Regions from separate parts of the Luteipulveratus mongoliensis genome, predicted to be linked through region 1. Evidence: riboswitches for the same ligand, from Rfam matches in the RefSeq annotation. Region 1 holds a riboswitch; each other region holds the start of a gene.
The links. Region 1 has a riboswitch for S-adenosylmethionine ahead of VV02_RS21855 (MetQ/NlpA family ABC transporter substrate-binding protein). Riboswitches for the same ligand answer to the same signal wherever they lie in the genome.
Positions count from the first base shown of each region.

Region 2: it holds a riboswitch for S-adenosylmethionine, as region 1 does, so the genes downstream of both, VV02_RS27475 (putative leader peptide) here and VV02_RS21855 (MetQ/NlpA family ABC transporter substrate-binding protein) in region 1, are expected to answer to the same signal.
Region 3: it holds a riboswitch for S-adenosylmethionine, as region 1 does, so the genes downstream of both, VV02_RS18120 (aminotransferase class V-fold PLP-dependent enzyme) here and VV02_RS21855 (MetQ/NlpA family ABC transporter substrate-binding protein) in region 1, are expected to answer to the same signal.
Region 4: it holds a riboswitch for S-adenosylmethionine, as region 1 does, so the genes downstream of both, metX (homoserine O-acetyltransferase MetX) here and VV02_RS21855 (MetQ/NlpA family ABC transporter substrate-binding protein) in region 1, are expected to answer to the same signal.

Region 1 covers NZ_CP011112.1:4,601,899-4,604,092, reverse strand. Annotated here, with positions in the region: gene VV02_RS21860 (methionine ABC transporter ATP-binding protein) at 1-42, opposite strand, end outside; gene VV02_RS21855 (MetQ/NlpA family ABC transporter substrate-binding protein) at 39-995, opposite strand; SAM riboswitch class IV at 1,203-1,314, opposite strand; gene VV02_RS21850 (NAD-dependent epimerase/dehydratase family protein) at 1,543-2,194, shown strand, end outside.
Region 2 covers NZ_CP011112.1:4,234,567-4,236,760, forward strand. Annotated here, with positions in the region: gene VV02_RS20030 (phosphotransferase) at 1-776, shown strand, start outside; SAM riboswitch class IV at 881-996, shown strand; gene VV02_RS27475 (putative leader peptide) at 1,030-1,119, shown strand; gene ssuE (NADPH-dependent FMN reductase) at 1,279-1,842, shown strand; gene VV02_RS20040 (ABC transporter substrate-binding protein) at 1,980-2,194, shown strand, end outside.
Region 3 covers NZ_CP011112.1:3,821,128-3,823,321, reverse strand. Annotated here, with positions in the region: gene VV02_RS18120 (aminotransferase class V-fold PLP-dependent enzyme) at 1-1,286, opposite strand, end outside; SAM riboswitch class IV at 1,301-1,416, opposite strand; gene VV02_RS18115 (DNA translocase FtsK) at 1,554-2,194, shown strand, end outside.
Region 4 covers NZ_CP011112.1:3,652,402-3,654,595, forward strand. Annotated here, with positions in the region: gene VV02_RS17360 (universal stress protein) at 1-173, opposite strand, end outside; gene metX (homoserine O-acetyltransferase MetX) at 239-1,411, opposite strand; SAM riboswitch class IV at 1,450-1,561, opposite strand; gene VV02_RS17370 (DUF4192 domain-containing protein) at 1,601-2,194, opposite strand, start outside.

The DNA of each region.
Region 1 (2,194 bases):
GGACTTGCCAACGCCGCGGAGCGAGATGAGTGCCTCGCTCACTTCTTTGCGTCCGCCTTCAGCCCGTCCAGGATCTTCACGAGGTCGGCCTGGGGCTTGTCGACGATGACGGCGGTGTTCTTGGAGTACGCCTTGACCTGCGCGAGGACCGACGGGTCGTGGTAGAGCTTGGCGATCTTGAGGTAGGTCGGGTTGTCCTTGTCCTCGGCGCGCGCGACGAAGGCGTTGATGTAGGGCAGCGCCTCCGGGCGTTTCGGGTCGTCGTTGAACAGCGTCTTGGACGGGTCGAGCTTGGCGTCCAGGGCGAAGTTGTTGTTGATGACCGAGGCGTCGACGGACGGCAGCGAGGCGACCGTCTGAGCGGCGTCGACCGGCGCGACCGTGACCTTGGACGCCGAGGCGTCGACGTCAGCCGGAGTGGACAGCGTGTTGCCGCCACCCTTGAGCTTCAGCAGTCCGGCTTGCTGCAGCACCAGCAGTGCTCGTGCCTGGTTGGTCGGGTCGTTCGGGATGGCGACCTTGCCGCCCTTGGGGATCTGGGTGAGGGCGGTGTGCTTCTTGGAGTACAGGCCGAGCGGCACCACGACGGTCGAGCCGATCGGGGTGAGGTCCTGGCTCGCGCTCACGTCGTAGGTCGCCAGGAACTGCAGGTGCTGGAACAGGTTCAGGTCGGTCTGCTTCTGCGCCAGGGCCGGGTTGGCCTGGGTGTAGTCGCCGAAGTTGACCACCTTGATGGTGATGTCCTGCTTGGCGGCGAGGTCCTGGAGCGGCTTCCAGTACGGCGCGCTCGCCTCGGTGGTGCCGATGCTGACGGTCGTGGTCTTCTTCTCGTCGTCGCCGGACGCTACGGCCTTCACGACGAAGCCGGCGGCCACAAGGACGACGACGCCGGCAGCGACGGCGCCGATCAGCTTGCCGCGGCCTCCGCCCGGGCGCTCGGGCAGCGCGATGATCGAGTCATCTTTGTTCTCAGGGGTATTGGTGTCATCAGACATGGTGATGCCTTTCTGAAGTCATTGAGGAGGAGTCCGCCGCGGTCACGGGGTCTCGATACGCCTCCGCTGGCGCTCCGGCTACTCGACCAGCGGTGGGTTGCGGTTAGCGACAGCTGGGACAGCAGCACCGACGAATCGGCCTGGGAGGAGTCACGTGAGTGTGGTGTGCGCGCTGCATGAGTCGTCCTTGAATCAGCCACTGCGGGAGTGGAGTGCTTGCGCGAGGGGTGGTCGCGCCCGGTCGTCACCTGGAGCACCCCGCCACATCCGTGAGGGTTGCCGCCCAGCAAGCCAGGGCTTGTCGCTGGAACTCTTGACCGCGTCCAAAGTAAGAACTTCGTCATCATCAAGTCAAATCAGTAAGCCAATTCAGTGTTATGGCACGCGTCACACCGTCAGGTCTCGATCCGGACTTGCGACGAGCTGGGCTGAGGCCGCGATCCATCCTGTGACGAACTGAGGAACTCTCGCTCGATCGGGCGAATTCATCTGTCCGCCAGTCGTTCTCGAACCATACGCTGACGATGGTCGAGCTCTGGAGGACAAGATGCGAGTCGTAGTGACCGGCGGTGCAGGATTCATCGGGCAGCACGTCGTGGCCGAGACGCTGCGGCGCGGGCACGACGTGCTGGTCCTGGACTCGCTGCGAGAGGACGTCCATGGTCAGCACGGGTGCCCGCCGAGCGGCGCCCGGCTGCACCTGGGAGACGTGCGGCAGACGTATGACCTCGACGCGGCCCTCCCTGGCGCCGATGTCGTCGTGCATCTCGCTGCCAAGGTCGGGCTCGGCGTGGACGTCTCGGACCTGCCCGACTACGCGTCGAACAACGACCTCGGCACCGCCGAGCTGCTCGCCGCGATGGCACGCCATCGCCTCAACCGGTTGGTGCTGGCGAGCTCGATGGTGGTCTACGGGGAAGGCCTCGGTCGGTGTGCGGAGCACGGGCCCGTCCGCGGACGGCCGAGATCCGAATATGACCTGGCTCAAGGCCAGTTCGAGCCTGAGTGCGTCCGCTGTGGCGCACAGCTGAGCCCATCGCTCGTCGATGAGGAAGCACCGTCCGACCCGCGCAACGCCTATGCCGCATCCAAGCTCGCGCAGGAGCACTACGCCACCAGCTGGGCCCGCGAGACCGGTGGCAGCGCGGCGCTGTTGAGGTATCACAACGTCTACGGTCCCGGCATGCCCCAAGGGACGC
Region 2 (2,194 bases), 370 kb from region 1:
TCCCACCTCGCCTGCTCGGCCGCTGGGAGAGAGCGCTCGAAGAAGTCAGCCTGTGGCGCTTCGCCACGACACCGACCCACGGTGCGCTGCATGACGGTGACGTGCTCGTCGAGGACGGCGACGTGGTCGCCGTCGACAGCTGGGACACCGCAGCAGTCAGCGACCCGGCCTCGGACTTCGCGGTGCTGTCGCTCATGGCCAGCCCTGAGGCGGTGGACACCGTCGTGGAGGCGTACGCCCAGTCGCGTCGCGAGCGGCCCGACACCCACCTCGAGCGCCGGATCCGGCTGGCTTCGGAGCTGCGCCGCGTCTCCGGCCTGATGGAGGCCGCCAACTCCGACGACGACCTGCTCGTCGATCGTCGTGCCGCCGCTCTGCGTCGGCTGGACGAGGAGCGGCACGACGACGAGTCTCTGCTCCCGCCTCCCGTGCGGCGGCGTACGGCCGGCGGGGCGCCTGTCGTCGAGACGCCACCTCCGCCAGAGGTCGACCCGGCAGATATCGAGGTCGTCGAGGTCCGCGAGTCCAACGACGAGGACGAGACCCTGGAGATCCCGCAGGTCGAGGGCGACGACGAGGACGCGTACGACGACGAAGGCATCGAGGACGCGGGCACCGACGTCGAGCTTGAGGACGCAGGAACTGAGGACGCAGGAACTGAGGACGCGGCGACTGAGGACGCGGCGACTGAGGACGAGCCACCCGCGAGCCGAGATACGGACGAGACCCAGCCGATCCGTAGGAAGACGCCGGACCCGGACCTGCACGCCGGTTGAGCGGCAGCCCGCGCCGATCTCACCTCGCGAGACCTCGGTCCGCATAACGGAACGTTTTGCATTCCCCTTGCGCGTCTTATGATTGCGCGGCTACGTTCCTGACAGGTCACGAGATTCAGCGCCAAGCCCCGGCTCGCTGGACGGCAACCCTCCCTCGCGGCGGGGTGCTCCGGGTGATGACCTGGTGACGACCAGCGCCGGTCCGTCGCAAGCGCGAGGCTCCTCAAGCCTCATCACGAGATGGGTGATCCGAGTGAGAGAGATCAGGCCCCCAGCCAGGCGACTGTGCTCCCGCCGCCACATCGACCTCCAGCGAGTCTCCAGCGCGCTCTGTCGCGACTGACCTCGGCATGACCGGCGCGCTCCCAGCGCCGTACGTCGTCCTTCGTCGCGCGACCACATCGGTCGTCTCCAGCCGCATCGACGCGGCTGCTCCTCGTTAACCCGCTGAGATGCCTTGCTGCGCAACGGTATTCGGCGACCCGCCATCATCGGAGGAACCATGGCCCTGATCGCCGCGATCTCCAGCAGCCCATCCGCCACCTCACGCACGGACGCGGTCCTCGGCGACGTCGAGCGCCGCCTCGAGCTCGCAGGGCACCAGGTCGAGCGCATCGTGCTGCGCGACCTGCCCGCTCGGCCGCTGCTGCTTGGACAGGCCGACGACGTCGACATCAACGCCGCCATCGAGGTGTTTGCCTCCGCCGACGCCGTCATCGTCACGACGCCGGTCTACAAGGCGTCCTTCGGCGGCCTGCTGAAGACGTTCCTGGACCTGCTGCCGCAGTACGCACTGCGTGGCAAGGCGGTGCTGCCGCTGGCCACCGGTGGCACCCCGGCCCACGTGCTGGTCGTCGACTACGCGCTGCGTCCCGTGCTCTCCAGCCTGGGCGCCACCCACATCACGCCCGGATGGTTCGTGCTGTCCGCACACATCGTCCTGGGCGACAACGGGGCCGTCGAGCTGGACGACGCCGCCTCCACACCGCTGCGCGAGGTCACCGATGCCTTCGCCGACGCGATCGAGCGTCTCTCCCCGGCACCGCGCCGGGTCGCCGTCGCCTGACCGCATCATCGGGACGACGATGCCGGACCGGGGGAGCCTGCGAGCCCGGCCGGATGAGGAGTCTCGTCCAAAGACTCAGGTCACGAGCTCGTCTGACCACCAAAGGAATCCACATGTTGACCTCTCGCCATCTCGCCATGCCCATTTCCGCTGTGCTCGCCCTCTCCGTGACCGGCTGCGCCATCGGTGCCGGGAACGCCGCGGAGCCAGGAGCCAAGGACGGATCCGGCAACACCGTCCTGCGCTACCAGGGCGCCGCCAACTCCGTGACCCTGCCCGAGCTCGCTGAGGACCTCGGCTACTTCTCGAAGGTCAAGCTGAAGTGGGTCGGCAACACGACCAGCGGTCCTCA
Region 3 (2,194 bases), 780 kb from region 1:
CTCACCAGCCGCTGGACGTGCTCACGGGTGGTGGCGAGGCCGATGCTCGCGCGTACGGCCGTGCCGTCTCCGTCGAACAACGTCTCGCACAGCAGGTGGGCACAGAACCGGCCGTCACGGACCGCCAGCCCGTGCTCGTCGGCCAGCACCTGTGACACCAACGACGGTGCGTAGCCGTCGACCGTGAAGGTCGCGACACCGACGCTGTCAGGAGACACCCCGAGCACGTGGTGCACGTGGACGCCGGGTGTGGCGGCCAGCCCGGCCCGCAGCAGGCCCAGCAGCTCGGCCTCGTGCGCCTCGACAGCATCCCGGTTCGCCGCGATGGTGGCGCAGGCCGTCGCCAGAGCAATGGCGCCGACCGCGTTGGGAGTGCCGCCCTCGTGCCGCGCCGGACCCTGCTGCCAGCGGATGTGCCGGTGGGAGACCGTGTGTGTCGCGCCGCCCGCGGGCAGGTAGGGCGCAGCCTGATCGAGCCAGTCGCGACGGCCGACCAGAGCGCCGGCGCCGTAGGGGGCGTAGATCTTGTGCCCGGAGAAGGCGACCCAGTCGACGCCCAGGGCGGCGATGTCGACGACGCGGTGCGGTGCCAGCTGAGCGGCGTCGAGGACCGTGCGCGCGCCGTGCCGACGCGCCACCTCGGCGAGCTCGGCGACCGGCCAGATGTCACCGGTCACGTTGCAGGCACCGGTCAGCACGACAAGCCGAGGTCCTGTGTCGCCGAGCCGCTCCAGCGCCTGGTCGAGCAACGAGACTGCGTCATGAGCGCTCGCGGGCACCGGCAGCCGGGTCGTGCGCCGCGACGGCCAAGGGAGCAGCGCGGCATGGTGCGCGGACTCGAAGACCAGGACGGACGTACGCCGGGGGAGGGCGTGCGCGAGCAGCCGCAGGGAGTCGGTCGTGTTGCGGGTGAAGACGACCTCGTCATCGGGACGCGCCCCGACGAAGCTGCCGACCTCATCACGGGCCTGCTCGAACCACGACGTGGTGAGGCGACTGGTGTAGCCGGCCCCGCGGTGGACCGAGCCGTAGCGGCGCTGGACCTTGTCGACGGCTTCGGACACGGCGGTCAGCGCCGGCGTGGTCGCCGCGTGATCGAGGTTGCCGAAGTCGACCACCGTGCGGTGGACCGTCGGGACGCCGAGCTCGAGCCCGACGGTCGTGGGGACGCCGTTGGTCGCCCGCGCTGTCGTACGCCGGGAGACGGCCTGGCGCACCAGGCTCAGGCGTCGGGGCACGGGCTGGGCAACAGAGGGCTCGTTCGGGGGAAGGGGTGCCGTCGACACGGAAGCTCCTTGGAGACTCGCGCTTGCCCACGGGCGGCTGCCGGGTGGGCCGGGTCGTCACCCGGAGCACCCCACCGCGGCGGAGGGTTGCCGCTCAGCAAGCCGGGGCTTGACGCTGAGACTCTTGACCTGTTCGACAACATAACGACGGCCGGCCAGAACGGTCCACTCGTCGGACAACCGGTCTTGGCATATGAGAACGCTGAATACCGCTCCATTCCGCGTGTGACGTAGGGGGCTGGTGGGGTTCACCACTACTCTGTCAACGTGGCTACCCGTCAGTCCGCGTCGAAGACCGCCTCGTCCTCGAGCCGGTCCAAGTCGGCACGCCCCAAGGCCGCGGGCCGCCGTAAGTCGACCCGTCCGCCCGCCAAGAAGGCCGCACCTACGCCAACTCGCGGCGGCAGAGGTGCCAAGGATGGTGGACTGCCCTCACCGCTGCGCGTACTGCGTGGCACGTGGATGGGGGTCTCACACGTGGCTGGTGGAGCCGCACGACGCGTCGGGAGCTCGGCGCGAGACCTGGAGCCGGAGCACCGTCGCGACGGCATCGGCTTCCTCCTGATCGCCGTGGCGATCGTGGTGGCGGCCCGCGAGTGGTGGGGCCTGTCCGGCAAGTTCGGCGAGATCGTGCACTCCGTGGTGGCCGGCACCTTCGGCGTCGTGGGCTTCGCGCTGCCGCTGGTCCTGCTGCTGCTCGGGGTCCACATGCTGCGCTCGCCGCGCGGCCACCAGCCGACCAACCGGGTCATCATTGGCCTGGTCATGCTCGGGTTCTCCGCCAGCGGGCTGGCCCACATCCAGAAGGGCCTGCCCAGCCCGGACGCCGGCACCAAGGTCATGAACGAGGCCGGCGGCATGATCGGCTTCCTCGCCTCGAGCCCGCTCGTGGCCGGGGTCCGGACCTG
Region 4 (2,194 bases), 950 kb from region 1:
ACGCCGCTCCTGCCGGCCTCCTCGAGGAGCCGCGACACAGGCTCCTCGTCCGCCTTGCTGGCGCGGGAGTCCAGGACCAGCAGCTTGGTCGACCGCTCGGTCGCCTCCTGCACGGCGCGCTCGAGCGCGGCCTTGCCTTCCTTGGTCGCGACGTAACCCACCACGACAGTCACGGATGGCCTCCCTCATCAGGCAGCAGTCCAGCAGGATCGGCGCGGGTGGCCGTCCTGCCCAGACGCTACCGGACGTGGCGGGCCTCGCGGGCTGTCCCCGAGGACAGGGCGCGGTCCACTGCAGCGGCGACCTGATCGATCTCGATCAGGAACCCGTCGTGGCCGTAGTCGGAGTGGATCAGCTGGACCGAGCCCGAGCCGCGAGCCCGCACCAGCTGCTCGGACAGCTCGACGGGGAACAGGCGGTCTGAGTCGACGGCGATCACGTGCAGGTCGCCGGTGTAGGGCCGCAGGGCCGCAGCCAGCCCTCCCCGACCGCGACCGATGTCGTGCGTCGACATGGACCGGGTGAGGGTGACGTAGGTGCCGGCGTCGAACCGACCGACCAGCTTGGCCGCGTGGTGGTCCAGATAGCTCTCGACGCCGAATCGGCCTCCGCGCAAAGGGTTCTCGCCGTCCTGGCCGTCTCGACCGAACCGGTCCTCGAGCTCGCTCGCGCTGCGGTAGGTCGTGTGGGCGATCCGACGAGCGAGCCCGAGCCCGTGAGCCGGGACGACACCCTGGTCGTAGTAGTCGCCGCCGCGGTAGTCGGGGTCGTGGCTGATCGCCAGGATCTGCGCCTGGCCCCATGCGATCTGGTCGGCCGATGCTGCGCCGGTGCTGGCGACGACTGCGGCGCTGCGCACCCGCGTGGGGTAGGACGCCACCCATTCCGCCACGCGCATCCCGCCCATCGAGCCTCCGACGACCAGGCGCCAGCTCGTGATCCCGAGGAGGTCGGCGACCTGTGCCTCCACGGCGACCTGGTCGCGTACGGAGATGTTGGGGAAGCGGGATCCCCACGGTCGGCCGTCCGGCGCGAGCGAACCTGGTCCAGTCGTGCCGCGACACCCCCCGAGCACGTTGGTCGCCACGACGAAGTAGCGGGCGGTGTCGATGGCGCATCCGGGTCCGATCAACCCGGGCCACCAACCAGCGGTCGGCTGTCCTGGACCGGACGGCCCGACGACATGCGCGTCGCCGGTCAGCGCGTGCTCGATGAGGACGGCGTTGCTGGCGTCGGCATTGAGCCGACCCCACGTCTGGACGGCCACCGTCACGTCGGGCAGCGACTCACCGCTCTCGAGGGTCTGCGCGCCCAGCCGTACGCCGAACGCGTCCGGGTTGGCGTCCTCCGGCAACGAGACCAGCACACCATCGGGCAATGCGGCTGCTCGTCGATGGCCCAGCACGGTCACGGCGTCGCTCCCTGGTCAGGGGCCTCGCAACGTGTCGGGCCCCGCGCTTGTCGAGCCTTTGTGGTTCGACCTTGTCCTCACCCGGGGCACCCCACCGCGGTGGAGGGTTGCCGCTCAGCCAGCCGGGGCTTGGCGCTGAGACTCTTGACATCCACGACGGTAGCAGCGCCCCACCGACGCCCTCAATTCTCAGGACGCGATCTCTCGGCTGCTGGGATCGCCCTGCCCGGGCCGCAGGCCATGACTGAGCGCGTGACCGATCAGGTGGGCCAGCGAGTACGCCGGGTTGGCGTCCAGGGCCCGGTCAAGTGCCATCCCGGCCAACGCACCGCTGCCGTGCGCCCAGCACCAGTACGCCAGCAGGGTGGCCGTCCCGTCGACCCAGACATCAGGGGTGCAAGCGACCAGCGCCTGCAGCCGGTGGGTCACCCGCCCGATCTCGACGTCCCGCTGCAACGGCGCAGCGCCGTGCGCGGCGCGCCACGCAGGACGGCCGAGCGCATCGTCCAACGCCGATCGGATCGCAGGGCTGTGCGAACGAAAGCCCAGCGCGTCAGGGGCCATCCAGCCCATCAGCTCGTCACGAAACACCTTGTCCTGCAACGAGCAGACCGCGTCGAGCAGGGTGTCGACCGGCAGCAGGTGGACTGGCAGCGCGTCGTCATCGGTGACCAGGACAGCGGACCAGGCGACGGCGACCGCGTCGTCCTCATCGCGCTCGTCCATGGCGTCGAACGGCTGGTCGACCATCGTCAGCATCGCCTGCGCGACCAGCGGGTGTGC